3 regions of the Candidatus Symbiopectobacterium sp. NZEC135 genome follow, and region 3 is predicted to be linked to each of the others. Evidence: riboswitches for the same ligand, from Rfam matches in the RefSeq annotation. Region 3 holds a riboswitch; each other region holds the start of a gene.
What was found. Region 3 has a riboswitch for thiamine pyrophosphate ahead of thiM (hydroxyethylthiazole kinase). Riboswitches for the same ligand answer to the same signal wherever they lie in the genome.
Positions count from the first base shown of each region.

Region 1: it holds a riboswitch for thiamine pyrophosphate, as region 3 does, so the genes downstream of both, thiC (phosphomethylpyrimidine synthase ThiC) here and thiM (hydroxyethylthiazole kinase) in region 3, are expected to answer to the same signal.
Region 2: it holds a riboswitch for thiamine pyrophosphate, as region 3 does, so the genes downstream of both, thiB (thiamine ABC transporter substrate binding subunit) here and thiM (hydroxyethylthiazole kinase) in region 3, are expected to answer to the same signal.

Region 1 is NZ_JAGFPF010000045.1:17,509-27,468, forward strand. It holds gene J5224_RS18045 (PLP-dependent aminotransferase family protein) at 1-1,092, shown strand, start outside; gene thiH (2-iminoacetate synthase ThiH) at 1,287-2,435, opposite strand; gene J5224_RS18055 (thiazole synthase) at 2,432-3,217, opposite strand; gene thiS (sulfur carrier protein ThiS) at 3,219-3,419, opposite strand; gene J5224_RS18065 (HesA/MoeB/ThiF family protein) at 3,416-4,183, opposite strand; gene thiE (thiamine phosphate synthase) at 4,176-4,820, opposite strand; gene thiC (phosphomethylpyrimidine synthase ThiC) at 4,817-6,775, opposite strand; TPP riboswitch at 6,906-7,029, opposite strand; gene rsd (sigma D regulator) at 7,146-7,610, opposite strand; gene nudC (NAD(+) diphosphatase) at 7,719-8,492, shown strand; gene hemE (uroporphyrinogen decarboxylase) at 8,574-9,638, shown strand; gene nfi (deoxyribonuclease V) at 9,677-9,960, shown strand, end outside.
Region 2 is NZ_JAGFPF010000002.1:46,759-56,718, reverse strand. It holds gene thiQ (thiamine ABC transporter ATP-binding protein ThiQ) at 1-228, opposite strand, end outside; gene thiP (thiamine/thiamine pyrophosphate ABC transporter permease ThiP) at 212-1,840, opposite strand; gene thiB (thiamine ABC transporter substrate binding subunit) at 1,816-2,829, opposite strand; TPP riboswitch at 2,874-3,003, opposite strand; gene sgrR (HTH-type transcriptional regulator SgrR) at 3,028-4,701, opposite strand; gene sgrT (glucose uptake inhibitor SgrT) at 4,792-4,956, shown strand; gene J5224_RS01765 (helix-turn-helix transcriptional regulator) at 5,140-5,835, opposite strand; gene J5224_RS01760 (cupin domain-containing protein) at 5,854-6,243, opposite strand; gene J5224_RS01755 (NADPH-dependent F420 reductase) at 6,545-7,174, opposite strand; gene J5224_RS01750 (LysR family transcriptional regulator) at 7,279-8,181, shown strand; gene J5224_RS01745 (DUF3472 domain-containing protein) at 8,225-9,337, opposite strand; gene leuD (3-isopropylmalate dehydratase small subunit) at 9,614-9,960, opposite strand, start outside.
Region 3 is NZ_JAGFPF010000001.1:78,883-88,842, reverse strand. It holds gene J5224_RS00395 (amino acid permease) at 1-450, opposite strand, end outside; gene J5224_RS00390 (acyltransferase family protein) at 871-1,839, shown strand; gene thiD (bifunctional hydroxymethylpyrimidine kinase/phosphomethylpyrimidine kinase) at 1,904-2,728, opposite strand; gene thiM (hydroxyethylthiazole kinase) at 2,716-3,519, opposite strand; TPP riboswitch at 3,557-3,653, opposite strand; gene J5224_RS00375 (H-NS family nucleoid-associated regulatory protein) at 4,225-4,623, shown strand; gene J5224_RS00370 (VOC family protein) at 4,880-5,278, opposite strand; gene J5224_RS00365 (DMT family transporter) at 5,445-6,329, opposite strand; gene J5224_RS00360 (helix-turn-helix domain-containing protein) at 6,453-7,010, shown strand; gene J5224_RS00355 (DUF3750 domain-containing protein) at 7,054-7,830, opposite strand; gene J5224_RS00350 (helix-turn-helix domain-containing protein) at 8,015-8,233, opposite strand; gene J5224_RS00345 (helix-turn-helix domain-containing protein) at 8,340-8,585, shown strand; gene J5224_RS00340 (SHOCT domain-containing protein) at 8,883-9,272, shown strand; gene J5224_RS00335 (glycoside hydrolase family 28 protein) at 9,461-9,960, shown strand, end outside.

The sequences.
Region 1 (9,960 bases), on a different contig from region 3:
GATGTCAGCCAGTCCTCGGTTAAACCTTTATGGAAATCCCTGACGCGCTTTTGTCAGCGACAAGATCTGCGGATATTGAATTACGGCAATATGTATGGCGTGCCGGAACTGTGCGAGCAAATTGCGCGACTGGCGCTGGACAGCGATTGCCAACTGGCGGCAGAAGACATCGTGATCACCACGGGCTGCCAGGAGGCGTTGTTTACCGCATTACGTACCCTGTGTCGCGAAGGGGATATTGTGGCGGTGGAGTCACCCACCTTTCCCGGTACGCTGCAAACCTTGCGTGGTTTGGGAATAAAAGTGGTGGAAATCCCCACCGATGCCGTGACGGGCATCAGCCTGGAAGCTTTGCAACTGGCGCTGGAGCAGTGGCCGATAAAAGCGGTGATGCTGGTGCCAAGCTGTAATAACCCGCTCGGCTTTTATATGCCGGATGCGCGCAAGAAGGCGCTAATTGTGCTGGCGCAACAGTTTGATATTGCCATCATTGAAGATGACGCCTACGGCGAGTTGGCATACGAGTACCCACGGCCGCGTACCATCAAATCCTTTGATAATGATGGCAGAGTGTTGCTGTGCAGTTCATTTTCCAAAAGTGTGGCGCCTGGGTTACGTGTGGGATGGATTGCACCCGGACGCTATCTGGAGCGCGTGCTGCACACCAAATACACCAGCACGGGCTATGCCGTTACCCATACCCAGTTAGCCGTGGCGGAGTTTATTCGTCAGGGTCACTACCAGCCTCACGTGCGTCGTATGCGCGCATACTACAAAAGCAATCTCGATACGTTCACCTGCTGGGTGCGGCGCTATTTTCCCTGCGGAATTTGTGTCAGCCGACCGCAAGGCGGGTTCCTGATGTGGATTGAGTTTCCTGAAACCTTTGATACATTGCGGTTGAATAGCCTGCTACGCCAGTCCGGTATCCAGATAGCTTCTGGCTCGTTGTTCTCTGCGTCCGGCAAATACCGCAACTGTATGCGCGTGCACTACGGTCTGCCGCTCACCGATGAGATGCAGCAGATGCTACGCGTGATTGGCGAGCAGGCAGAACGCCTGCTGCATGAAGATACAGTGAGCGACCACTAAGTATATGCCGAAGAAGGACCGATACAGGGCGATAACACCACCCTGTATCGGCAGAGGGGGCAAAACCGAATGGAACAATCCGGTTTCGGTTGACGCATCGAGGTCGTCAACGTCATCACTTTACGTAGTGAAAGATAAACCGAGGGTGCATGGTCCGGCCATTTTATCGCCGAATAGTAGCATTATTTACCCCTTTATTCAGCGTTATGTTGATGATGCGACTGCCTTCCCAAATACCCATCCCAGTCTTTCCAGACCGGTTGCAGCCCAGCCAGTGCGATCGCGTGTGCGACGGCTTCTGGGCGGCGGTTATCATGGGGGGCAAATTGCTCCAATTCGGAACGATCGTCTGCATAGCCGCCCGGCTGCGTTTTGGAGAATGCGCTGACGCTGTTGATAGCAATAGGCACCACGTTATCGCGAAAATAGGGGGATTCTCGGGTAGATAACGACAATTCCACGTCGGGAGCCAGCAGGCGGAATGCGCAAATGACTTGCAGTAACTGCGCTTCGTCCATGATCGACGCGGGCGTGATACCGCCCGCACAGGGTCGCAGGCGCGGAAACGAGATGGAGTAACGGCTCTGCCAGTAGGTTTGCTGCAAATACAGCAGATGCTCCGCCACCATATAACAGTCAGTGCGCCAACTGTGCGATAAGCCAATCAACGCGCCGAGTCCGATCTTGTCGATCCCGGCACGGCCCAAGCGATCCGGTGTATCCAGTCGCCAATGAAAATCCTGCTTGTTACCGCGCAGGTGATGTTGCTGATAGGTCACCGGATGGTAGGTTTCCTGATAAACCATCACGCCGTCCAGCCCCAGCGTTTTCAGCTCCGCGTACTCCTCTTGCGCCATCGGCTGCACTTCCATCATCAGCGCGCTGAAGTGTGGTCGAATCACGGGAAACATTTCGCGAAAGTAATCCATGCCAACTTTACGTTGATGCTCCCCTGTGACCAGCAGCAGGTTGTCAAACCCCAGCGCTTTAATAGCGGCAATCTCGTGCAGGATTTCCTCTTGGTTCAAGGTTTTGCGTTTGATGTGGTTACTCATGGAGAAACCGCAGTAGGTGCAGTCATTGGCGCACAGGTTCGACAGATAAAGCGGAACATAAAAACCCACGGTATTACCGAAGCGTTGCCGGGTAAGCTGCTGAGCCCGTGCGGCCAGCGGCTCCAGATAGTGCAGCGCTGCCGGGGAAAGCAGCGCCATCATATCGTCACGGGAGAGCGTGGTTGCGCAGAGAGCCCGTTCCACATCGTGGGCGGTTTTGCTGTTGATATCGAGTGTGATGGCATCCCAATCGAGCTGCTCCCAGCGGGTACGAAAAGCGCGCGTCATGATTGCACCTCCGCGGTTATCTGATGAAGAAAGCCGGTCAGCGGGCTGGTGGCGCTTGCCACGTGCTGGCGTTGGCCTAACCCGGCCTGACGTGCCCGTTCGCCCGCTTCTACCGCTAAACGAAAGGCGTGGGCCATCTGCACTGGGTCGCGCGCCACGGCAATCGCCGTGTTAACCAGCACCGCATCGGCCCCCATTTCCAGCGCCTCGGTGGCGTGACTGGGTGCACCAATACCTGCGTCAACCACAACGGGTACGGTGGCCTGCTCAATAATGATGCGCAGGAAATCGCGGGTTTGCAGCCCCTGATTGGAGCCGATGGGCGCACCTAACGGCATCACGGCAGCACAACCCGCCTCTTCCAGCCGCTTGCACAGCACCGGGTCCGCGCCGCAGTAAGGCAGCACCACAAAACCTTCTTTGACCAGACGCTCAGCGGCGCGCAGGGTTTCAATCGGGTCGGGCAACAGGTATTTGGCATCGGGGTGAATTTCCAGTTTCAGCCAATGCGTGCCCAGCGCTTCGCGTGCCAGTCGTGCGGCGAACACGGCTTCATCTGCGGTTTTCGCTCCTGAGGTGTTGGGCAACAGTTTCACACCAAGCTGCTTGAGCGGTGCGAAAATGGCATCATTACCGGTTTTCAGGTCAACGCGTTTCATGGCCAGCGTGACTAACTGAGAGCCTGACGCCTGCAACGCCGCGTGCATCAGTTCGGCGGTGGCGAATTTACCCGTTCCGGTTAATAACCGAGAAGAAAAGCGTGTATCGGCAATCTGCAACATATCAACCCCCTGCGATAGCCTGAAAAAGAAGAATATCGTCGCCTGAGCAAACGGGCCGTGTCGCCCATTCGTCACGCGGCACAATGGTCTGGTTTATCGCCAGCGCCGTACCGGGCTGCAAGCGATCCAACCCCGCCAGCAGGGTTTCCACCGTAATGCCCTCATCGCACGCCATGGGGGTGTCGTTCAGCGTGATGTTCATGCTGCGATATCCTTACAGACTGGGCAGCACGCCGAGCGGCTTAACTGAAAGGTTTGCCAGCTCTGTTGTTTGCCATCAAACAGGCGCAGCTTGCCGCTGAGTGCAGAAGGCAACCCTGCCAGTAGCTTGATGGCTTCCAGTGCCTGAAGCGTGCCGATGACACCGACCACCGGACCGAGCACACCGGCGGTGCGGCAGTTGCGCTGCGGTTCTGTCGCTTCTGGATAGAGACAGGCGTAACAACCGTGCGAGTAAGGAGGCGTTAGCACCAGTAACTGTCCGCTAAAGCCAACCGCACTGCCGCTGACCAGCGGCGTTTGCTGCTGAACGCAAGCGGCGTTCACCGCGTGGCGCGTGGTCATGTTGTCACTGCAATCCAGCACCAAATCGGCCTGTTGAACCGCGTGCTGTAAGGCTGTCCCTGCCAGCCGCTCGGTGAGCGTTATCACCTCGGTTAACGGGTTGAGCGCCAAGAGTTGCTGCTTGGCGAGCGTAGCCTTGGGGCGAGAAATATCCTGCGTGCGATAGAGGATTTGCCGTTGTAGATTGGAAACATGCAGTTGGTCGTCATCGGCGATCGTCAAAGTGCCGACCCCTGCGGCAGCGAGATAGAGCGCGGCGGGCGCGCCTAGTCCCCCCATGCCGACCAGCAGCACGCGAGATTTTTTCAGCTTTTCTTGTCCTTGCGGGCCGATATCTTCCAGCAGCAATTGACGGCTGTAGCGTAAGAACTCTTGATCGCTCAGTGCCGGATCGTTAAGCATCATGACCCTCCTGATTTTCAATCAGGTTGAGCAGGGTGGCGGTGGCCTGACGCCAGTCAGCGGCCTGTGTGATTGCGCTGACCACCGCAATGCTGCCGACGCCGGTTGCCAGCACGCTTGGCACGCGGTCAATACTGATGCCGCCGATGGCCACGGTAGGGAAACGCCCTTGCAGTGCATCAATGTGGCGCTTCAGTTCGCTCACGCCCTGTGGGGTGGAGGGCATCTCTTTGGTTTGGGTCGGGAAGATATGCCCGAGGGCGATATAAGACGGTTTGAGCGCTACAGCGCGAGCCAGTTCCACGTCGTCGTGGGTGGAAATGCCCAAACGTAGCCCCGCATTGCGGATCGCCTCCAGATCGGCGCTATCCAGATCCTCCTGACCCAGATGCACGCCGTATGCCCGATGTTTGACGGCCAGTTGCCAAAAATCGTTAATAAACAAGCGAGCCTGATAATCCTGTCCGAGCGCGATGGCCTGCATGATGGCGGTCTCGGCTTGTTCTGCGGTGTTGTCCTTAATGCGTAACTGGATGGTTTTTACGCCAGCACTGAGCAGGCGTTCGATCCAGGTCACGCTGTCGACCACCGGATAAAGCCCGAGCTGCGGTGCGGTCGCGGGAAATGCCGGATTCATTTGGCTTCCTCCCCGAGCAGCGTCGTGGCGCTGTGATAGAGCTCGCTGCCGCGCGCTCGGAACTGGGCCGACATCTCTGCCATGCCGACTTCAATCGGTTGCGCTTCCACGGCAGGGGCGGGATTTTTCGCTGCGTACTCACGCACTTCCTGCGAAATTTTCATCGAGCAGAATTTGGGGCCGCACATGGAACAGAAGTGTGCAACTTTGCCGGATTCTTGCGGCAGAGTTTCATCGTGATAGGCGCGTGCGGTCGTCGGGTCGAGTGCCAGATTGAACTGGTCTTCCCAACGAAACTCAAAGCGCGCTTTGGACATGGCGTTATCGCGGATCTGCGCACCGGGGTGTCCTTTCGCCAGATCGGCGGCATGTGCGGCGATCTTGTAGGTGATAAGCCCTTGCTTCACATCCTCTTTGTTGGGCAGCCCAAGGTGTTCTTTCGGCGTGACGTAGCAGAGCATGGCACAACCGAACCAGCCAATCATCGCGGCCCCGATACCGGAGGTGAAGTGGTCATAACCGGGGGCAATATCGGTGGTCAGCGGCCCCAATGTATAGAACGGCGCTTCGTGGCAGTGCTCCAACTCTTCGGTCATGTTGCGGCGAATCATCTGCATCGGCACATGCCCCGGCCCTTCAATCATCACTTGCACGTCATATTCCCAGGCGATTTTGGTCAATTCACCCAGGGTATGCAGCTCGGCAAACTGTGCCTGATCGTTGGCATCTTGAATGGAGCCGGGACGCAAGCCATCGCCCAGCGACAGGGCAACGTCGTAGGCCGCACAAATCTCACAGATTTCACGGAAGTGGACGTAGAGGAAGTTCTCCTGATGGTGCGACAGGCACCACTTCGCCATGATGGAGCCGCCACGCGATACGATGCCGGTCAGGCGTTGTGCGGTCATTGGCACATAGCGCAGCAGCACCCCCGCGTGAATGGTGAAGTAATCAACCCCTTGCTCTGCTTGCTCAAGCAGCGTATCGCGGAACATTTCCCACGTGAGGTTTTCCGCCACGCCATTGACCTTCTCCAGCGCCTGATAAATAGGAACGGTACCAATGGGGACCGGGCTGTTGCGCAGGATCCACTCACGGGTTTCGTGAATATAGCGTCCGGTGGAGAGATCCATCACCGTATCTGCCCCCCACAGCGTGGACCAGACCAGCTTTTCCACCTCTTCCTCGATAGACGAGGTGACCGCCGAGTTGCCGATGTTAGCGTTTACCTTGACCAGAAAATTGCGCCCGATAATCATCGGTTCAGATTCGGGGTGATTGATGTTGGACGGGATGATGGCACGGCCTGCGGCGACTTCCTGGCGCACAAATTCCGGAGTGATGTTGTCCGGCAGGATCGCGCCAAAGCTTTGTCCTGGGTGCTGGTGGCGCAGCACTTCGCTGCGAATGCGCTCACGCCCCATGTTCTCGCGGATAGCGATAAACTCCATTTCCGGCGTGATGATCCCTTGGCGCGCATAGTGCAACTGCGTGACGCACTTGCCTGACTGGGCGCGTTTGGGCTGCGGCAACTGTTCAAAGCGTAGGTGATCCAACCCGGCATCCGCCAATCGCTGCTGGGTAAAACGGGAACTGACGCCAGAAAGTGGCTCGGTGTCGTTACGTTCTGCAATCCAATCGGCACGCAGTTTGACCAACCCGGTACGCACGTCCGGCCGTGCGTCGGGATCGCCATACGGCCCCGCCGTGTCATATACCGGCACGGCTTCGTTAGGTTCATAGCGGGGATTGTCTTTGTCGCCACCTAACAGCGTTGGGCTAAGAGTGATTTCCCGCATCGGTACGCGGATATCACTGCGCGATCCGGTAAGGTAGATACGCGTGGAGTTAGGGAAAGTGGTGCCGCGCAGGTTATGAATAAACGTCTCGGCGGCTTCGCGCTTTTCACGACGGCCAGACGGGGTTTTAGGTGTTGTAGCGGGTGATTGAGGCATAGCATGTTCCTGAATTATGGTTAAGGAAAAATGCTTGTCTGGAGCTCGCAGGGAGTAATTATGGTTGCCTTGGCCCCGATTTTACGCGCTATGCCGGTAACGACATGGCGGTGATAACGGTGACAAAACAGAATGGATTACTCTTGTTCCCTTCGCAGGTTTTAACCTGATCAGGTTCCGCGGATCCCGAATAAACGGTCTCAGCCTGCGGTTTATGTAGGACATAAACACGCTAGGCACTCCGACAAGATACGCCCGGTAATTGGCATAGAAACCGTTTACGGGGCAATAACCCCATGACAATGAGGCTATCGATGACACTTTAGGGCGTCTGAGAGGCGCTGTCAAAATGTAAGGTGGGGCGATGGCGTTATTCTTTCTCTATGACCAGACGAATCAGCCGATCTTCCAGGGCAAAGCGTTCCGCCATGGCTTCACCGACGCTTGATAGCGCTTGTTGAAACCCGATGCAATTATCGTGATCGATAGCAGCCGCCAGACTGCTGTCGTAGAAATCCATAATGAATTGCGTATTGGCCTGTAACGCCAGCGACAGACGGTGCGTTTGCGCCAGCTTTTGATCGCTCAGTGCAACCGCCTCTTGCACGATGCGCTCATAGACATGGAAATGGCAGGAGGAAAGATAGTCCACAAGGTTGTGGCAAAAATCATCCAAAGCCTGCTCATCGAGCGGGGTGTGTTTATCTTTGTTTGGCTTAATGCCGACCAGATGATAGTAAGCAACCAGAAGTTGCTTGCGCGCTTGTAGCCATTGGTCGATTAACGCATTATTGCCACCAACGTACTCAGTCAGACTTTGTAATTGGTTTAACATTGTTGACTCCGTGCATTGATAAGAAAGAACAATCGGTGACGATAAAATTCTGCCATATCCCTGACAGTTAAAATGCCAGTGAAGTGTCTGTGGAGCAATAGAAAAGATATGGAACAAACATTAAAAGGTGATGAGCATGGATGGTGGGTGGTCAGCCATGAGAGTCAAGTGTGGCTACCCGAAGGGAAACTCCCGCATGGCACCGCGGCGCAGTGCGGATTGGAAGGCATTGTTGGACGCCAGATAGGGGAGTGGCAGGGGGAATGCGTGTGGCTGGTCAGTCACCAGAAAACGTCGCAGATGGATTCTGTACGCCAACTGCTGGATGAAGACGTGGCGCTGTTTCAACTGGCAGGGCGCGGTGTGCAACTCGCCGAGTTTTATCGTTCGCACCAGTTTTGCGGCTATTGCGGACAGAAAATGGTGCACAGCAAAACGGAGCTGGCATGCTTGTGCCCGCAGTGTAAAGAGCGTTATTACCCGCAAATCGCCCCGTGCGTGATCGTGGCGATCCGGCGTGGCGAAGAGATCTTGCTGGCGCAGCATCAGCGTCACCGCGGCAATATGTATACCGTGCTGGCGGGGTTCGTGGAAGTGGGCGAAACGCTCGAACAGGCGGTCGCTCGTGAAGTGATGGAAGAGAGCAATATTCGTATTAAAAATCTGCGCTATATCAGCTCACAGCCTTGGCCATTCCCGCATTCGCTGATGATGGCGTTCATGGCGGAGTATGCCGACGGTGACCTGCGCCACGACCCCAAAGAACTCAGAGATGCGGGCTGGTTCCGCTACGATCAACTGCCGATTCTCCCGCCGCCGGGTACAGTCGCGAGACGTTTGATTGAAGACACCGTGGTACTGTGCCGCGATGGACAGGAATAGCGCCGCTGGCGTGCTACACTTCGCGCCACTTGTTTCGTTATCGCGTTTTGACCCTCTTCCAGGATGACAAAAGGACACCGCATGCCAGACCTGAAAAATGATCGCTATCTGCGCGCGCTACTGCGCCAACCTGTTGATGTTACGCCGGTATGGATGATGCGCCAGGCGGGCCGCTATTTGCCGGAGTACAAAGCAACGCGCGCACAGGCGGGTGACTTTATGTCGCTGTGCAAAAATCCAGAACTGGCTTGCGAAGTCACGCTGCAACCGCTGCGGCGCTATGCACTGGATGCTGCAATCCTGTTTTCCGATATCCTCACCGTGCCGGATGCGATGGGATTGGGGCTCTATTTCGAAACCGGGGAAGGGCCGCGCTTTACGCATCCGGTTCGAACTGCTGCGGATGTGGCGCGCTTGCCCGTTCCCGATCCTGAACAAGAACTGGGTTACGTGATGGATGCGGTTCGCACCATTCGCCGCGAACTGGCCGGTGCGGTACCCTTGATCGGTTTTTCCGGCAGTCCCTGGACGCTAGCCACCTATATGGTGGAAGGCGGCAGCAGTAAAGCGTTTACGGTTATCAAGAAAATGCTGTTTGCCGAGCCACAGACGCTTCACCTGTTGTTGGATAAGCTGGCTGACAGCGTGATTCTGTATCTGAATGCGCAGATCAAGGCGGGTGCGCAATCGGTGATGATTTTCGACACCTGGGGTGGTGCGCTGAGCGGTCGCGATTACCGTGAGTTTTCACTGCACTACATGCACAAAATCGTAGATGGTCTGTTACGTGAGCATGAAGGGCGGCGCGTACCGGTGACGCTGTTTACCAAAGGCGGTGGGCAGTGGCTGGAAGCGATGGCCGCGACAGGGTGTGATGCGCTGGGGCTGGATTGGACCACGGATATCGGCGAGGCGCGTGCGCGAGTTGGGGACAAGGTGGCGCTGCAAGGCAATATGGACCCGTCAATGCTCTATGCGCCACCCGCGCGTATCGAGCAAGAAGTTGAGACGATTTTGACCGCGTTCGGTCAGGGGAATGGTCACGTGTTCAATCTGGGGCACGGGATTCATCAGGATGTGCCACCGGAACATGCTGGTGCCTTTGTAGATGCAGTGCATCGCTTGTCGCGCCCGTTCCACCAATAATCGCCCTCATCAGGATTGAACGTGCCTTAAGGAGTAGGCTGATGGATACGCAAGCATTGAAAGCGGAGCAGAATCGGCGGGCGCAGGAGATCGTGCGTGTTGACAGTCTGCCCTTCGTCGAGCCCAGGTTTATTGGCGGGGCTGATGTCGGGTTCGAGCAAGAGGGAACGGTGACGCGGGCGGCGATTGCGATATTGCATTACCCTTCACTTCAGCTGGTTGAGTACCAGATTGCCCGTATTCCGACGGTAATGCCCTATGTGCCGGGATTGCTCTCTTTTCGTGAGTGCCCAGGCTTGTTAGCCGCGTGGGAACAGCTGGC
Region 2 (9,960 bases), on a different contig from region 3:
CAGAATCGACACCGGGCGTTCGGCGGGCGGCGTATAGCGATGATCGTCGCCATTGAGCATCAGTTCGCCGCCGTTCGGTAATAAAAAACCGGCAATCAGACTGAGCAGCGTGCTTTTACCCGCACCGCTTGGCCCCAACAGGGCAACGCGCTCTCCCGCAGCGATGTTGACATCGAACAGCATGGGAGCCTGTTGATAGAGATAAGTGAGTTTATTCAACGACAGCATGTCGGCCCGCCCGTTTTTGCCACAGGGTTAACGTCTCCATCATGGTAAACAACGCGAAACAGAGCAGCATCAGCAGCAGTGCGGTTACGGCACCGTCTGCGCTGCGATAAGCGCCAATTTGTTGGTAAAGATAGAAGGGCAGCGTGCGGAACTGCTCATTGCCAAACAAGGCAATAATGCCGAAATCCCCAACTGACAGTACGCAGGCAAATGCCATCGCCTGCGCGATCGGTTGTTGCAACGCGCGCAGTTCAATCAGACGAAGACGATGCCAGCCGCGAATATCCAGCGACTGGCACAGCGGATTATAGCGCTGAGCAATGTCGAGCATCGGGTTCTCCAACACCTTGAGCGCATAGGGGATGGCCATCAGCGCGTTAGTGATAACCACCAACCCATAGGGCGATGTCGGCAGTCCGACGGTATTGTTGAGCACAAGAAAGAAGCCCGTTGCCAACACAATGCCCGGCATCGCCAGAATCAGCAGGCCGCTGATGTCCATCAACTGTCCCGCCAGCCGCTGCTGACGCAGTTTCAGCTCACGGCTGCTCCACAGCAGCATCAGGGTCAGGATCACACACAGCACACCCGCGCCGAGGGCGATACGCAGGGATGTCCACAGCGTTTGCCACAGTGCGGGCCGTTTCAGCACCGTCAGCATTGCCGGATTCAGGCCGTCCAGCACCACGGCCAGCAAGGGGGGCAGCAGCAATAACAGCGCGGCGACGATAATCACGGTATCGCCCAATCGTCCGGACAGTGAATCTTGCGGGTTGCGCCAACGCAATTGCTGGGTATTGCCCACAGCAAACCACGATCCGAGTCGTTGGCTGAGTAGCACCAACCCCAGACAACAGATCATCTGGATCAGCGCCAGTCCTGCCGCGCGTGCGGGATCGTAATCAAAGCTCAATGCCTGATAGATAGCCAGTTCGATGGTGGTGGCGCGCGGGCCACCGCCGAGAGAGAGTACGGTGGCAAAACTGGCAAAGCAGAGCATGAAAATCAGTGCTGCACTGGGCAGGATCTGACGCCGCAACCACGGCCATTCAATAAGACGAAAGGTTTGCCAGGCATTCATGCCCAATTGGGCCGCTAGCTGACGCTGTTCCGTAGAGATGGACTCCAGGGCTTGCAACAGCAGACGTGTCGCCAGCGGCAGATTGAAGAACACGTGGGCCAACAGAATCCCTTGCAGGCCATAGGGGGAAAAGGTGTAGTTGATGCCGAGCGCGCTTAAACCTTGTGCCAGCCAGCCCTGTTGCCCGTAAACGCGCAGTATGCCAAATACCGCCACCAACACCGGTAACACTAACGTCATGGCGCACAGGCGCAGCAGCCAGGTTCTGCCAGGGAAATGGCGGCGGTAGAGGGCGCGTGCCAGCACAATGGCTGGCAGCGTGGAGAGTAGCGCCGAAAGCAATGCCTGCCAAAAGGTAAAGCGCACCACGTACCACACATAGCTGTCACCCCATAGCGTCTGCCATGGGGTATCGGGTGCCTGATGCCAGAGCGCGCCAAACGCGAGCAGGGCAACGCCTGCCAGCAGTGCCGCGGTAAACAGCCCAGGCCAGAGCCAGTGTGGGATCAGCGGCTGAGGGCGCGTTGCCATGCCTGAATCCACTGCCCGCGCAGGTCCGCCACCTCTTGTGCGCTAAAGGACAGCGCTTTTTCCGGGCGAGCCAGCGACTGGAACCCTTCCGGCAGTGCCACGCCAGTGACCGGATACATCCAGTTGGTGGTCGGGATCAGGCTTTGGAACGTCGGGCTGAGGATAAACTGCATAAAGCGGTTTGCGAGTTCCGGCTGCTTACTGGCGGTCAACTGCCCGGCAACCTCAACTTGCATATAGTGGCCTTCGCTGAACAGTGCCGCCGCGTAGTTGGTCTTTTTCTCTTCGATAATGTGATAGGCCGGAGAGGTGGTGTAGCTCAGTACCATATCCGCTTCGCCCTTGAGGAACAGGCCGTAAGCTTCACTCCACCCTTTGGTGACGGTAACGGTTTTACGTGCCAGTTTTTGCCAGGCATCGGGTGCTTTATCGCCATAGACTTTTTGCATCCACAGCAGCAGTCCCAGCCCCGGCGTACTGGTGCGCGGGTCTTGATAAATCACCTTTAGCGGTTGATCGCTGTTGATCAAGGCATCAAGACTGGTCGGTGGATTTTTTAGCGTGTCTTTGTTGTAGACAAACGCGAAGTAGCCGTAATCGTACGGCAGGAACGTGGCATTATCCCAGCCGCCGGGCAGCGTTAACGCCTCGGTTTTCACGCGGTGTGCGGTAAACAAACCGGTATCTGCTGCCGCTTTGAGCAGGTTGTTATCCAACCCCAAAACGATATCTGCTTTGCTGTTTTTGCCTTCCATGCGCAAGCGGTTTAACAGGGCAACGCCATCTTCCAGCGCGACAAAATTCAATTCGCACTCGCACTCTTTTTCGAAGGCTTTTTTAATCGCCGGGCCGGGGCCCCATTCAGACGCGAACGAGTCATAGGTGTAAACGGTCAATGCGGGTTTGGCATTAGCGACAGCAGAACCGAACAGCAGGGCTGAGAGGCCGAGCACGGGAAGCAATAAACGGGATAATAGCGACTGTAACACTTTGCACTCCTGGGTAAATTAGGGTGGCAAAGGACTTTGAGGCAGGCGAATGCACTCTCAAATCCCTTCGCCGGTATTAACCGGATCAGGTTCGACGGGTATTTTCTCAGCATAAATACCGTGCGTTGACGATGCGATATCATCAACAAACGGCCTGCACCCCGTTGAGAACGTTATTATTGTAAAGGGTTTGTAGCATCAGGGAAAGTCGGCATCATGCTCCGGTGGCACAAACCAGGCGGATTTAAAGTCGAACCAGCCCAACATGTTCATGCGCACGCCGCGCATGCTGCGCTGCCCCTGCAACTGTAACCAGTGGTGAAACAGCGGGTGGATCTCACCGCTTTCAATCAGACGTTGGCTGAAGTCAGCGATAGAGAGCGTTTGACTGTGCCAGCGCTGCGCGTCTTCTTGTAGCGAGTCGCTCAGGCAATGACGCAGCAGCGGTAACTCATACAGCAGGGCAAACAGCGAGAACTCCAGCGGCGGATAGCAGTTGACGCTGCTCAGCCAGATGTCGCTTTCCGCGTCTCCCTGATACCATTGCTCGTAGTCGACTTTCTGTATGTGCAGCGTCACGCCCTGCTGCGCCAGTAGGCCATGCATGATCTCGCCAATGATGCGGTACTCGGGGTGCTCCTGATAAAACGTCAGGGTGATATCCGCCAGGCCAGCAGGTTTCAGCGGTTGATTCTCAAAACGCTGGTGATGCCAACGAGGCAGTAAACTATACGCTGGTGACCAGCTATGTCGGTGGGTGCTCGTTGTCTGGCTGAGTAGCGTGATAGGGTGGAAGATCTGGCTGATCCAGCGGCGCACCTCGCTGTTCGCGCCATGCGCAGAGCGGGTGTCATACAGCAGGAAATAGCACCCTTCCTCCATGCGGCTTTCCAGCTCGTCGCGCGTGGAGGTGTCACTTTGTACCTGAATAGACACCGGCAACTCTTCGGAGGCGTCTGGCAACACCCATATATTGACCTCATCGATCAGCGCCCGGTAGCCGAAATAATCGTCAAAGGCTTTTATTTTCAACTGACTGTCGCTGTTTTTCTCCACCGCATAAGGGCCGGTGCCGACAGGGTGACGCGCAAAATCGCCCTGTGTCTGCCAGTCGTGGGGCAGGATCATGGCATGTGCGCTGCCGAGCAGCCAGGGGAGCCAGCCATCGGGTTCGCTCAGTTCCACATCAATCACAAAGGGAATGGGGGAAGTCACGCGTGTGATGTGTGAGAATAATGCCTGCGATGTCAACCGCATCAGCGAGGCGATAACATCCTTCATCACCAGCTCGCGTCCATCGTGGAAGCGGATCGCCGGGCGCAAATAAAAACGCCAGCGTTGCGGCGTCATTTGCTGCCAGTGGTGCGCGAGGTCCGGGGCGATTTCCCCATTTTCCTCATTTATCTTGGTTAACCCGCTGAAGATCTGCCTGACGATGTGCATTTCTGAGCGTCGCAGTGCAGAACCGGGTAGCAGGTTCCGCAGCGGACGATAATAGAGCACGCGCAGCAGATGTTTTCCCTGACGAAAACGGCGTCCCAAATGGGACAGCAACATCTGGCGCACCGTCTCCTTATCGCCGATTAACTGGATCAATTGCTCGACGTGATCCTGCTCCAACAAGTCTTCTGCGCGCTGTTGTTGTAACGTTAACCCGGTATAGATAAAACTGAGTCGGGAGCGTTTGCCGCGTCCTGCTTCCGCCTGCCACAGCAGCCATCCCTCTTTCTGCATGGCCCCGAGCAGTGAACGGATATGACGGCGCGAGCAGAGTAATACCCCCGCCAGCTCTTCGAGCGTGGTCTCGGTATCCTGCCCCTGAAAGCGCTGCCAGAGGCGGACAAACTGTTGTTGCAAACGTGTCGACGACATAAAAGAGGAACTCCGCGAACCAAAGTCATCAATTTATCTTTCCCTATATTACGGCGATACTGCACAACAAGGAAAGCACGGAGGTGGCTAATGGCGATTTCACGGCTCAATCAATTTTACCGGCACTACTTCTTGTATTGCCCTGGCTGCTGGCTGAGGAGGATCAGCGCTCAGCAAAAGCTGGCGTTGTTACAGCAGGTGACACAGTGGGACATCGACACGATGTCGGAAGAAGCGTACCGGCACTGGCTCTAGTGCTGTTCTGGTAGTAGAGAAACTTCTGAGTAATGGTGCTTTTCACCAGCCAGCGGCGAGAGCTGCTGGCATTTTTATTGCCCGTCAATGGCGTTGCACGCTTATTGAAAATAAATTTATCATCGTTAACTGGTTCTGATATGGTCAAAAGGTATCGCTGTCTGTTAGCGTGAAAGCATGTTTTTAGTTGGTTATTCCCATGGTCGTTGAGGTTGCTGTTCTAAAAAAATTTTCAGGAACGTAATTTGCGATGTTGTTTTGAAAAAAATAATCTATTAACTCATTTTTGAATTTGACACCGGCTTTTTGATAGATCCTGTGTACATGATTAGACACGGTTCGATGGGATACAAAGAGCCGTATTGAAATTTCTTTTATCGTAAACCCTTGCAGTAAATAAAATACAACTTCCCATTCTCTTTTGCTGAAAAAATCTGATGGAGGTGTGAAAACGAGAGATGTCTGTGTTTTTATCTTTTTTAATTTCTCTAATGCGATAGTGTCAACCGGACGGCCATGAAAAATGGTGCCTCGACATGTGCCTGTTTCATCTATAAGAGGGTATTTATCAAAATACCAAGGCTGTAAGTAAGGTTGGTTACCGAAAGGGTGTATTTCAATGGATGTTACACGATCGAGCAATTGTTCAACTTTTCTATCATGTAATTGAAAGTAAATTTGAAAATCAGCCGTAGCAGCAGGAAGTTCACCATCGAGCCGTCCCTCGACGTTGTATGTTTTAGGAAGCGCAAGTAAGTCGTGATATTTTCTATTGGCATAGATGAATTTTGATGTGTGATCTTTAGCCCCCCAGGGCTCGTTGCTTATCTCCCAAAAGTGTACCAGAGGTTTAATTAAATGCTCAACAGAGATAGCCATGTTTTGTCCTTGTATGATTTATTCGGTAAATAAATTTGGATAGCATGTTCGGTCATGGTTTATATGTGAGGTAGGGCAAAGAAATATTAATTCAACGTTCTCTTTTGCAACTAGTTGATGTGCTGTTTGCGGGTGAATACAAAAAACACAACCGCGAGAAAAATGTGATTTTTTAATTTTTTTTATTTTTCCTTTTTCAACATCCCCTGTCCAGATATCACCGGACCCAGAAAGAATAACATACCACTCTTCGCCGTGTTCATGAGCATGACACCCAATATACCGCCCTGCGGTAATGGTGGTTGCGTAAGCGTTTATTCCTGTTTTTTTTATCAAAGGATTAATTGCGATTCCCACTGTATCATCATGCATTGCCATATCTGTCAAAAAACGTGAAAAATCAATCATTATATATTCCTTATGAAAGAATAAGTCATTTTTACTCTAGGGTAGCCGATGTTTTTGGCGTTAACCTGTTTTACATTACAAATAAACGCTTGTATGAAAGGTAAACGATAGCAATAAAAGTGTTGAGGGCGCAGCTAAATGAATAATTAACGTTGCATTTTACACCAGGGAAAATCATGTCACTTTTCAGTATATTGTAATACCTAATAGTGCAAGTAAGTGTAGAGATAAGAATAAAAGTCGTTTGCTGACAAACCAGCACCGACGGTGCTGGTTGCTGGCGGAAGCGAAAGAGGAGGGATCACGTAGGGCGAACAACGGCTAGCGCGGTGAGCAACACCTCCTTGGTCATACGCACACAATACGCAGGTGTACCTCGTTCAAAGCGCCATCCTTCGGTGAGTGCACCCACATCGACCGCATCAAAACCGAAAGCTTCATACAATTCACGGGCGATCTGCTTGCCTTGTGCATTATCTCCTGCCAATGGCAGTGCCCGACGGTTGGGGCTGCCCGCCGGTAAACCATCGCTTTCCAATTGCGTCATCTGAATGGCATTGAACGCCTTGGTGATGATGGCACCGGATAAATGGCGTGCCAGCAGTTTACTGGTGGTGGTTTGCGCCCTGTCGAGCACATCAACCTGACCATCACGCTCCGGGTAATAATTGACGGCATCGAGTACCTGCTTGCCCGCCAGCAGCGCGGCAGGCAATTGATCGATTGCCGTCAGCGGAACGGCTATCACCACCACATCACCAAACTGAATGGCCTGTTCCACTGTTCCTGCCTGACAGCCTACCATCGAGCGGAAGCTGAACAGCGTTTGTGGGCCGCGTGAGTTACTGAGCATCACCTGATGCCCGGTGTTAACCGCGAGCGTGGCAATCGTTCGCCCGACAAAGCCTGCGCCAATAATGCCTATTTTCATGCCGATCTCCTGTTGGGTTATTTATCAACAGGGAGCGTAATTCACCACGAAAATAAGATAAAATTACAAATGACATATAAATAAACAACCAGTTGGAGTGAATGATGGACAGGCTGACCAGCATGCACATCTTTGTTAAAGCCGCTGAGTTGGGCTCTTTTGCTGCGGTGGCCGAGGTGTTGCACCTTTCTCCCCAAGGGGTGGCTAAGCATGTGGCCTGGCTGGAGGCGCGTTTGGGGGCGCGATTGCTCAACCGCACCACGCGGCGTCAAAATTTGACCGATATCGGCCGCAGCTATTATGAGCGCTGCAAGATTGTATTGGCAGAAGTTGAAGCGGCAGAAGCGATTGCGCTAGAGATGAAAGCCACGCCGTCGGGGACCATCCGGGTTAATGCGCCCGTTACCTTTGGCGCTTATGCACTCGCGCCCTTTATTACCCGCTATCTCGATCGTTATCCAGATACGCAGATCGAACTGACGCTTAACGATCGCATGGTCGATCCTATTGAGGAGGGTTTTGAAGTGGTCGTGCGCATCGGTGAACTGGCCGACAGTTCGATGATTGCCTGGCCGTTAAGGCCCTATCGGCTGATTGCCTGTGCCTCACCCACTTATGTGGCACGCGAAGGTTTCCCTGAGAAACCCAGCGATTTGGCGCATCACGCTTGTCTGGTGTACGGCGAATGGACACCCACTGTGCCGTGCCGCTGGCTGTTCCAGCGTGAAGGGAAGAGCGAAGAAGTCAGGCCAACCGGGCGGTTTCGTGCCAATGACTGGAAAGCGCTGCTGTATGCGGCAATCGAGGGGTATGGCGTCACACTGGGGCCCGCCGATGTGTTGGACAAAGAGATTGACGCTGGACGTTTGGTTCAAGTGCTGCCGGAATATCAAGGCCCGGCCCGCCCGATGCATGTGCTGGTGCCTGCAGCGCGGCGGCAAACGGTCAAGATCCGCTGCTTTGTCGATGCGCTGAGAGAAGCGTTTGGATTCGCTCATGCAAAATAAAAAGAGTACCGCACTGCACGGTACTCAAGCTTGCTAATAATGTCTAAGGGATTGGTATCCAGCGTTGAGTATTAGCCTCATTACATTGAAAAACATTGGTAAGTGAATTCTGCTGGCCATTATTCAGCGCATGTAAACATTTTCCAGTACCAGCATTAAAATATGCACTGGTTCTGTTCACCCTTAACCATTGTTGCCTGGCACTATTATCACACGCTGTAGTGATTACACTATTGTTTATTCCTGACGACAAACATTGTGTTGGATTACTTGTTTGGCGAAAATAATAAGCCGCGTCTTGAGAGAATACTTGATTATTGTTAGGTGAGCACTCCCATAAACCTGCTACTGTACCCCCCCCTAATAAATCGAGACAAAAACCATGAGCGGCATTACGAAGTTGTTTTCTAATCGTTGGTGGCTCAGGGTTAACGCTAAGTGTACAGATTTGCTCCGTTGAGCAAACGGATCTTGCGATGTGTTGGCAATTTCCATAGGTATATGTGATGCTTCCTGTTGGCGGTATTGAATTATTCACTGTTGGTGTGCCAAATACAGCAATTGCTTTTGGAACAACGTCACATGATGGGTGTTGCTCGCTGCCTTGGGCAAAATTTTCCACCCACTCAGCTAGACGGTAAACTCCTCTATAACTTGGCGGTACGTTGATTGTTGCAATCGTTCTTGTCTGGTTTGTTTTGGTATCGTGAATAGTTGCTGTCCAGGCATTATTTGCTGAATTATTGATTCTTAACTTATAAGTAACTCCCTCTTCCCATTGATATTCTACATCACATTGTACTCCAGAACCTTCGTGAGTGAAAAATCTACAATGGGTACCTTGAGCCGCTTGCCAACCGAGAGCCCCCCATATAGAGAAATTTACTGCTTTCATGTTTGCATTTCGGCTTTGTAAGCCTAAGTATCCCCCTTCCCGTTTACCGATAAATCCCCACTCGTGCGCCCAAAATGTCCTTCCGTTAAAGCCGGGTTCAGCTGTTATAGTAATAGTAAATTCCATGCTGTTATACCCTCCTGAGATTATAGGCCAATTTCGATGCACTACGGCCATTCCACCAGCGACAACAGCATAAGCGGATGAATATATAGCATTGCCGAAAATTAATAATAATATAAGTAATAGTTTTATCTTCATGATATCTCCGAGGGAGTATGAGGTTTAAATAGCTGCTATTGCAAATAGTGTTGGTCCTAATTAATTTTTTTGAAACGGATTTTACTGGTTTTTATATTATAGGTTTGCGCAGAAGGCAGCGAAGGGAAATTAGGATTTTTATTACAGTAAGGATGGGCTATTACATAGGATACTGAAATATGCCAAATTTTTTGTTGGCCTGATGATTATATTTTTATGATAACTTCCCCATACTCATCAAGTCTTTTTGATTTTCTGGGGAGCGTAAATTTGTTTTTAACGCAAAAATGCCGGTTGCTGCTGCTCGTAGCGTGCAATGGCTTCTTCGTGTTGTAAGGTCAAGCCGATGCTGTCCAGCCCGTTAATCATGCAGTGACGGCGGAAGCTATCGATTTCAAACGGGTATTTCTTCCCGCCAGCGTCGACCGTCTGCGCTTCCAGATCCACTGTAAAGGTGATGCCCTGTGTTCCGTCGACCAGTCTGAACAGGTCGTCGATATCGCTATCACTCAGTTTTACCGGCAGCAACTGGTTGTTAAACGCGTTACCGTAGAAAATATCCGCAAAGCTTGGCGCGATCACCACGTGAAAACCGTAGTCGGTCAGTGCCCAGGGGGCATGCT
Region 3 (9,960 bases):
GTTTTTGACGCCATTGAGCACCAGGAAATGGAAGCCCCACAGGATGATTGACGACACCACCAGTGCAGAGATCGTATTGCCATCGCCAAAGACCGGGAAAAAGGCACCCAGCGTGGATTTGATCAGCACGAAATAGGAGACGTTACCAATACAGGTTCCTGCCCAGAACCCTAATGCAGAGGCAAATCCGAGATAATCACCAAACCCCTCCTTAGCATAAATGAAGACCCCTGAATCAAGGTCAGGTTTACGTTGCGCCAGAGATTGAAAAACAAAAGCCAGCATTAACATGCCGCCACCCGCGATACACCATGCGATAATGGCACCAAATCCCCCGGTTGCGCGTCCAAATGTCGCCGGTAATGAAAATATTCCCGCGCCAATCATGGATCCCACGACCAACGCCGTGAGAGACCATAAGGACAGCTTATTTACTGATGAGCTCGCCATGGTATTCCTTCCTGACACAAGGCCATTGATGTGATGGACTATTGAAGAGTATTAATTTTCTGACCTACTCTTTTTCTGTAAGGATACAAACAACACGATTTCGTTAAGAGAAATATCTGATTTGAGAGTAGTGAGTATTACTCACGCCTATTTATTGTGGTTATCACTTCAATAATATTATAAAAAGTCGCAATATCCAGACGACAGCAATCAATCGTAAAGAATTAGGATATTGATTACATGGCGCTGCTAAAAACATTAAAAATCATGAAGTAAAATAAGGAAATAATGGAGAGAAATGCAGTAGCAACGTGCTGCGCGCAAACACCTCACTAGGCGTGAAACTGTTTTAACACTACGCTTATCTTCATGAAAAACAGGGATATAACCATAGGACCTACGGCTAAAGGTGAATGTGTCATGATCAGAGATGTCAGCCAACACGCCTTAAAAAGTTTGAGTTGTTTTTCCGCTGTCACATTTTACTCAGCCAGTCAACTTTGCGTGAATGAATGTTTTATTAATGCTAACGCGATGAGCATTCTCTATTTCCTTTCAACAATTGCCAAGCCATTGTTTTTCATCCTTATTGGCTATTTTGACAATATCGACAACCTGACCAAAAAAGAGGTCAGGATAAAAATTAAAAACGTGGTATTCATCATCGTCTTTTGGAATATTATCCTGTCATTGATTACATTCCAATATATTCAGCAGGGATACATACTGCAAAATGGAATAATGTTAACCATTGGCATAATTTACATCATCTACCCTCTTATCATTAAGGCAATGCATAATGTAAAAATGACATTGGCATTTTTTGCGAGCTTGCTCGCTATTATTTTTCTATTCGATATATTCAGCCCGTTAGATATGCGCGATGACCCACTCTTTATACACAGTTATTCATTTATCTGGGTATGGGGGGGATACTATATTGTGGGAAGAATGCTGGGAACCGCCGCAGGCAGGCTGTTCACTCACCGACCTGGTATCATCTGGCTGGCTCGCATAATGGTGGTGCCCGTAGGCATCTCGATGTTCTTTTACGAACGCTTTCTGTCAACCCACACTCAAAATATTGTCACGCCCTGGCTGATTCTTGAACATCTGCATCTGCTGACCATGTGTTTGGCATTATTCATTGTGTTTGAAAATATCACCATAAAAAACAAAATTATAACTCACGTCGTCGAGTTTATTGGCCCGGCCATGATCGGTGTCTATATTGTACATTACAGTGTGTTTTATTTCATTAGCACGCTATATGACTTTAACTACGTCAACCTGAAATTTGTTCTGCTGGTATTGGTGTTTATTGCATCAGTGCTGTTGTGCCGTTTGCTCTTGCTCAACAGGTTTACCGCCAAGATCATCTCTTTCTGAAACCACAGGCAACAAACTGCAAAGTCGGCGGTTTATCACCGCCGACCGCATCCCCCATAACCGACTACCACCATTGGTGAAAATGATGCACGGGGCCAATTCCCTGACCCACCTCCAATGAATCAGCCGCCAGTAATGCATACTGGAGGTAATGCTTCGCCGCTTGCACCGTATTTTCCCAATCGTGGTGCCGGGGGCGCAGCGCCGCCAGCGCCGCAGACAGCGTGCATCCTGTGCCATGAGTGTGGCGGGTGTTTACCCGTGGCGCACAGAAACGTTGCGGTGCATGCCCGCGTTGAAACAGCCAGTCCGGACTCTCCGCGTCACTCAAATGGCCCCCTTTGATCAGCACCGCTTGGCATCCCATCTCAAGCAACCCTTGCCCTTGCGCTTTCATCTCCGTTTCTGTCGTCGCCGCATTGCATGCCAAGAGCGCCGCCGCCTCCGGAAGATTAGGGGTTATCAGTGACACGCGCGGCAACAGCACCTCACGGATCGCGGCGATCGCTTCAGGTGCCAATAGCGGATCGCCGCTTTTCGCCAGCATCACCGTATCCAGCACAATATAAGGTACAGCATAGCGTTGCAGACGTTCCGCAACGGCTTCAACAATATCACTTTGCGCCAGCATGCCGATCTTCGCACTGTCGATACGCACATCGCACAATACAGAATCCAGTTGAGCCGCTACAAAATCAGGTTCGATACGATAAACCGACTGCACTCCCTGCGTATTTTGTGCCACCAGCGCAGTGATCACACTGGTGCCATAGGCACTCAGGGCAGAGAACGTTTTTAGATCAGCCTGGATCCCAGCACCACCGCTGGGATCGGTGCCCGCTATCGTTAACGCATTTATTCGGGGAGCGTTCTCTTTTATAAGGCGCATGCCTGTGCCTCCTGACGCAATAGCGCAAGCGCATCCAAAAATGCAGGTGTAAAACTGCCCGGCCCGCTGGACTGCGCAGCGGCACGCTCCCCTGCCTGCGCCATTACGGCACACGCTGTTGCAACCTGAAAGAGCATGTCCCCGCCGCGTGCACAAAATGCCGCAACGACGGCGGAGAGTGCGCACCCGGTACCCACCACACGCGTCATCACCGCATGACCACCGTTTACCGCGCAGACGCGCACACCGTCGGTGACGTAGTCCACTTCCCCCGTCACCGCTACCACGGTTGACCAACGCGTCGCCAGTTCGCGTGCAGCCGGGATGGCAGTAAAGGAGGCATCATGACTGTCAACGCCTCGGCCCTGAGAAGCGACGCCAGACAGTGCGATAATTTCCGAGGCATTACCGCGAATCGCCGCCGGTTTGTAAGGCAGCAATTTGTGTACAAAATCAGTGCGAAAGCGCAACCCGCCAACCGCGACGGGGTCCAGCACCCAGGGTTTTCCCGCTTGATTAGCGCTCTGCACCGCAGCCAACATGGCATCGGCGCGCGTGGATTCTAACGTCCCCACGTTAATCAGAAGCGCATCGGCCAACGTAGCAAACTGTGCCGCCTCTCCCGGATCCACCACCATCGCCGGGGATGCCCCGAGCGCCAACAACACATTGGCGGTAAAAGACTGGACCACATCATTGGTCAGGCAATGGACTAACGGCGAAGCCGTTGAGAAATCGAGCAAAAATGCCGCCGCGTGGGCAGCAGAAAAATCGGTGGGCTGGTCGTTCATCATTACTCCCAACCGGCGTGCAAGAAGACGGTAGCCGATCGGAATACCGAGACTTCCCTACGCTGGCATTATCCAGATCAGGTGGTACGGGTATTTCTCAGCCTTCACAAAGAAGGGCACCCCGAGTCATCGCAACATCAATTTACTGTGGTACTGCCACAGCAAAACATATTCAGGATAATCATCAAAACAACGTGTGTAAATTGATTTGTATTCGCCTCCCGCCAAAGGGCGATTGCCAGACCAGACATTCATTCACCGCAGAGTAAAAGGAAAGCAGTAGGGTCAGTTTTTCACACATGCCCACCCAGTCCCTTTCCCTACCTGCGTGTGCCCAGGCTGGCATTATATTCTTCTACATGGCGCTTATACCCTTAAATAATTAGTGTTATGCACAGGGGAAACATGAGATCGCCCCGATAATTTGACACGGCGAAAGGATTAGGTATACCAATACCATGAGCAGACAAGCCCGCTTAAGTATGGGTGGTTAAGTGGGGAAATTAATAAATAGTGGAAACTACGAGGCGTTGTGTTATTAACCAGCTAACGATTAACGCTCCTGCTTTCCCCACACCTCGTGTTACGCATTTTTTTACATAAGACGCTATAAAAAAATATTTCATGCCGGCGTATCTGGTGTATATTGGAAAATCAAAAAATATCTTGTAAGCTAATAATGTCTCTTCTTTTTAAAGGAACACCATGATGAGTTTTGACGTGCTAAGTAATATTCGTACTCTTCGCGCTCAGGCCCGAGATACCGATCTTGAAACCCTGGAAGAACTGTTAAGCAAATTCACTGCAATTGTGGAAGAGCGCCGCGAAGAAGACAGCAAAATTCAGAAAGAGCAGGCAGAACGTTTGGCAAAACTGGATGCCATTCGTGCTCAACTTCTTGAAGACGGCATTGATCCGGCTGAACTGCTGGAGAGCGTGAAATCCAAACCGGCCAAGGCCAAACGCGATCCTCGTCCGGCAAAATATAAATATATTGATGAGAATGGCACCGAGCAAACCTGGACTGGCCAAGGCCGTACGCCGAAAGCAATCCGTGAAGCCATTGATGGCGGAAGCAAAACGCTGGAAGATTTCGAGATTTAATTTGTTCTCTTCCTTGCCGTATTAGCGCGCGTCACTTGTCTTGTTATGCATGGAGTAATGTTGTACTCCATGCATATCTTTTCTAATCTGTAATCGTTATCTTCACCTGCGTTTCGCCTTCCTCGACAAAACGTTTTATCCCCCAAAGACCTGATTAAAATGACGGAAAAATTAATACCGCAGGTGTATTAGCATGCGTATCAATCAGGATCCGATTTTCTTTGATCGTTTGCAGCCAACAAAAGAAGCGATATCCCTAAGACGCAATACTGCGATGAAAGACAGCTTCGATGTTATATCCATCAGGATCGCGCACGAATGCCGCATAATAATGGGCATGATACAGCTCTCGAATTCCAGGCTTACCATTATCCTGTCCGCCTGCCTCGATTGCCGCGCGATAAAACGCATCAACAACATCACGCGTCTCAGCACTAAAAGCAAAATGCGCCGCCGGACAAGGTAATGCTTTTCCTTGATAGATCCAAAATTCGCCGCCAGGATCGCTGGACTTTCCATATCCTTCCAACACGCCAAAACTTACTGCATGATTAAAATCTTTAATCAGACGATAACCTAACGGTGCCAACGCGCTTTCATAAAACTGTCGACTGCGATCAATATCTGTCACCGGAACACTTAAATGATCTAGCATTGAACGTTCCCCCTGTTATAAACACGAAACCGCCTGCACATTACACCTGCAACTTGAAGTATGACGGGTATAGCGAAAAAATATCGCAATGCTGCCGCATCGTAGCCTGAACTCGCCCTACCAGATGCTGACCCTGGTCAACATTAATGCAGGCCAGAATAACGCGTTAATGAGGAAGATTACGGATATTAATACCCGCAACCGCAGCCAAAACGATCAGGGTGCCTGTCAACTGCCACCCATTTAATGGCCGATGCAACACCCAGGCATCGACAAAAATAGCCACGACAGGGTAGATAAACGCGAGCCCGCCGACCAATATTGTCGGGATTTTTTGCACTGCGCTGTAAAGTAGTACAGACATCAGGCCAGTATGCACAAAGCCAATCACGACCAGCAGCCCCCAGACAGCGCTGGAAAAGGATGTCGTGGGCAGCGAAACGAAAGGCAGCAACATCACGCAGCCAACCCCTAACTGAATAAACACCATCAGGCAAGGAGACACATCGCGCAACGCCTTGGTAATTGTTGCTGTGATGGCGTAAAAAAAGGCGGCAGCCAATGCAAACCCTACCCCATAGAGGTATTGGCCGGAATCCTGATCCTGCTGCTGACCTCCCAACATAATCAGTGCCACACCGGAAAAGGCAATGACCATCCAACCGAGCTTATAACGTGTCAGAGTTTCATTGAATAGCAACGCCCCTAGCGCAACCAAAATAAACGGCTGTACATGGTAGGTTATGGTTGCGACGGCAATAGACGTCTGCGCATACGCGATAAACAGACAAATCCAATTGAGCGTCAGAGTGACGCCACCTACCATAATCCAGTAAAACTGCCTACGTGCAAGCATGCCACGACGCAAAAGACCTTGCGTCGCACAGACCAGTGCCATGGCTACCATGCCGAAAACGCAGCGCCAAAAGACCACCGTTAACGCAGATAAGTCAGTGGCTAACACAAACCATCCCACCGTTCCTGAAATGATCATGGCTATCGCCATTTTTAGCGATCCCGCTCCCCACTCGGCACGTTGATCGGATGCCATATCGATTACCTCGCATACAATAAATAACATAACGAACGACTGTTCGATAAAAAGAACGAATGGTATAATGGCTATCGCAATATCGACTGTCAAACAGAACGATCGTTTTTTATGGAGAACGACATGCAACCTTCATCAACGCCGATAGGGATTCTCGCCGTAGCGGTAAAACGTGAACGCGAGCGGATAGGTATTTCCGTCAGCGAACTGGCCAAACGTGCCGGTATCGCAAAATCGACGCTATCTCAATTGGAGTCAGGCAGCGGTAATCCCAGCCTGGAAACGCTGTGGGCACTGGCGCTGGCGCTGGATGTGCAGGTCACGCAGTTGATTGCAGCACCGCAGCCCCACGTGAAGGTAATCCGTGCCCATGAGGGGGAAATTGTCGCCGCTGAACAGGCACATTATTTTGTGACACTGCTCGCCGTCTGTCCGAGAGGCATGCAACGCGATATCTACCGCGTGACAGCGCAGCCGGGCAGCGTACGCCGCTCTGTCCCCCATCAACCCGGCACGCTGGAGCATGTCATGATTAGCCGTGGACGAGCCGTGCTGGGTCCTGAAGGGCATGAAATTGCGCTTAACGCCGGAGATTACATCAGCTATGCCGCCGATGCGCCGCACACCTTCGAAGCATTGGAGGAAGATACCTGCGCGGTGATGATTATTGAGCACCCATAGCGGGGCGCAGGGCACATCGGCTCTCGCACCACGCCTTTTAGCGTCAGCGTTCTTGCTGCTGATCCACATTGTCAAAACCTAATCGGCCAATGAAAGGCAGGCGCAACGCCGGTGGATTCACATCAATGCCCAGGTTCATCCCTAGCAGGTTCACTTCCAGGCCTTCTTCCAGTGCCAGCGTCACGCCCAGCGCCCCCAGAACCGAAATCTGAACGCCGCTGCCAGAAGGGGCCAACCCCACCGGATTCACGATTGAGCGATAATCTTTACCAATGGCATTGGCAGGCATATCAAGCTTTAAGGCCGGTACTTCACGACCAATGTGCGCGAGAAAGGTATTGCTGTTCGGTCCAGGCCAAGCGCGATAGGTCTGCGGCCAGGGATAGCTTTTGATCGCGGCATCGATCTGCGGGATCATCACCTGCGCTGCCTCACCGCGATGTTCAACCAGCAGTTTCGGCGTGGCCCCGTACCAGAACCCGTCCGGTAAGGTGTAATTCAGGCGTACCACATTGTCGCTTCCCCAACTGATCACTTCATAACGCCGGTAGCGGGTTTCACCTTTGGCTTTCAGGATAATCCAAGGGTGAACTGCCACCAGACCACGCCAACCATAGGTCGGCGCAGCATACACTTGAACAATAGCGGTATCACGCCAACGCACGGGATCGGGCGCAACGCCAGCGGAATCACGCCGAGCAGACCACCATCCCTGACCGCTCATCGCTTCACCACCGCGCGTCGAGTGCGCCCAGCTTTGCCAGAATGACAGCAGCAATATACTAACGATGGCCACACCTACGATTTTGGTAAACTTCATCAACCCTACCCTGTTAATGACAGCAACAAATAACGCTTCATTGTCGCATCATCAAAGAAATCAAGGCTGTCAGCAATACCTTTCGCCGTAAAAACGCGCAGAGTGACCATGATGCCACACCGGTGTCGAACATGAGGCAATCTCCGTCACCCGCGTAAGACGGATGACGGCTTCGCCGCCCCGCTTAACGGCGATTTTTTAGGTAGCGTGAAGGCCAGATCTCTTCCGGGCTCACGTTTATCGCTTGTGCGATAAGCCGCTCCCCTTTAGGCCACCGTCGCGTGAGTGCATTCGCTAGCGTTGATGACGCCAGCCCAGATGCCCGAGATAATGCCGCCAGCGACGTCCCCCTCCTCTTTATGGCAGCAATGATATCTGCTGGGTGCCAATCCTGTTTTTCCATTTACGCCTCCGGTTCGTTGACTATGAGTCACTACGTTACCACAAAATCTTACTGTTGTGACTAATAGTCCGTGGACTGATAAGCATCAAAAAACAATGCTTACTCCATGAAAATATCCAATTCCATCAAGGCCCGTCTGGGCCAGCGCGTAAGATCACTCAGATTGCAGGCGAATCTGTCGCAAGAAGCTTTTGCTGAAAAATGTGGGTTGGACCGCACATACCTCAGCGGCGTTGAGCGTGGTGTGCGCAATCCAACGCTGGAAGTGCTCTATATCATCGCCGTTGGGTTACACATCGATCTGGTTACACTGTTTGCTTTTGAAGATGACGCTCAGGCAGCAGATCAATAGCGCGCTATGCCTTTGGCAGTTATTCTTCGTCTCTTATTCATCCATTCTCCATAATAGTCTCCCCTCGTTTCTATTTTTCCCTGTTGTGTGGAAAAAATAAATTTGTGCTATACCCTAAATAATTCGCGTTGCAGGAAGGCGGCAAATGAGGGAGTCCCGATGAGCTTACTCAAGTAAGTGATTCGGGTGAGCGAGTGCAGCCAACGTACCTGCAACGTGAAGTATGACGGGTATATACCTTTGTTATGTTCATCTCGATGCCTGATTTAATTAATTAAATCCAGAGGAAACACAAAAATGGCAACGCACCTACTGACGCTGTGGGATATATTGGTCACGGCATTTTCACTGTTCTTTTTTATTGCCTATCTTTTTATTCTTTTCCAGGTCGTATCCGACCTGTTTCGCGATCAGGAAGTCAGCGGTCTTTACAAAGCGGCGTGGATTGTTTTCTTACTGTTTATTCCGCTACTTACTTCTCTCATCTACCTTATCGTGCGTGGCAAGGGCATGGCTGAGCGACATCGCGCGCAGGTAAAAAAATCCGTTTCAGCCACCAACGAGTATATTCGTGAGGTAGCGGGGAAATCGCCCGCCGAACAGATATCAGATGCTAAAAAGTTGTTAGATGATGGCATCGTTACGGAAGAGGAATACCAAAAACTGAAGGCGAAAGCCTTGGCTTGATAGATATCATCCACATGCCGATATTTATTTTTCAGCGACAGCGTAACAGACGATAGCGATAAACGAAGTATTACTTTGTGACACTTCCTTACGTGGCCACGAGAGAGCAGTACTCGTGGTTCTGTTGTAATTATAGTCTGGACGAAAACAACGTATTTACCGTGGATGATGGTTAACAGGCTACACCGATGAAAGTAAAAACACTCACAACGATACTGTCGCTTTGCCCCGCGTTTTTATTGAGTATCGCGCACGCCGCCGATCGCCGCCAGGTACAGGAACCCACCTATCCGCAGCAGAGTTGTACTACGCTGACACCCGAACCGGGAAATAATCAGCAACGGATCCAACAGGCCATCGATCGTTGCCCTGCGGGGCAAGCCGTGAAACTCACTGCCGCCAACGGTCAAAATACCTTTCTAAGCGGCCCGCTGAGTATACGTTCCGGCATATGGCTGTGGGTGGATAAAGGTACCGTGCTCGCGGCTTCTGCCAACCCCGCCGATTACGATAAAGGCCGTGGTATTTGCGGCACGCTCAGCAACCAGAAAGGGCAATGTCAGCCTTTTATTCATATTGAGAACGTGCAGGGCGGCGGACTGGTCGGCGAAGGGACGATTGATGGGCGTGGCAACCAGATCATGGAGGGTAAAACTGAAACCTGGTGGCAGTTGGCGCGACGCGCGCA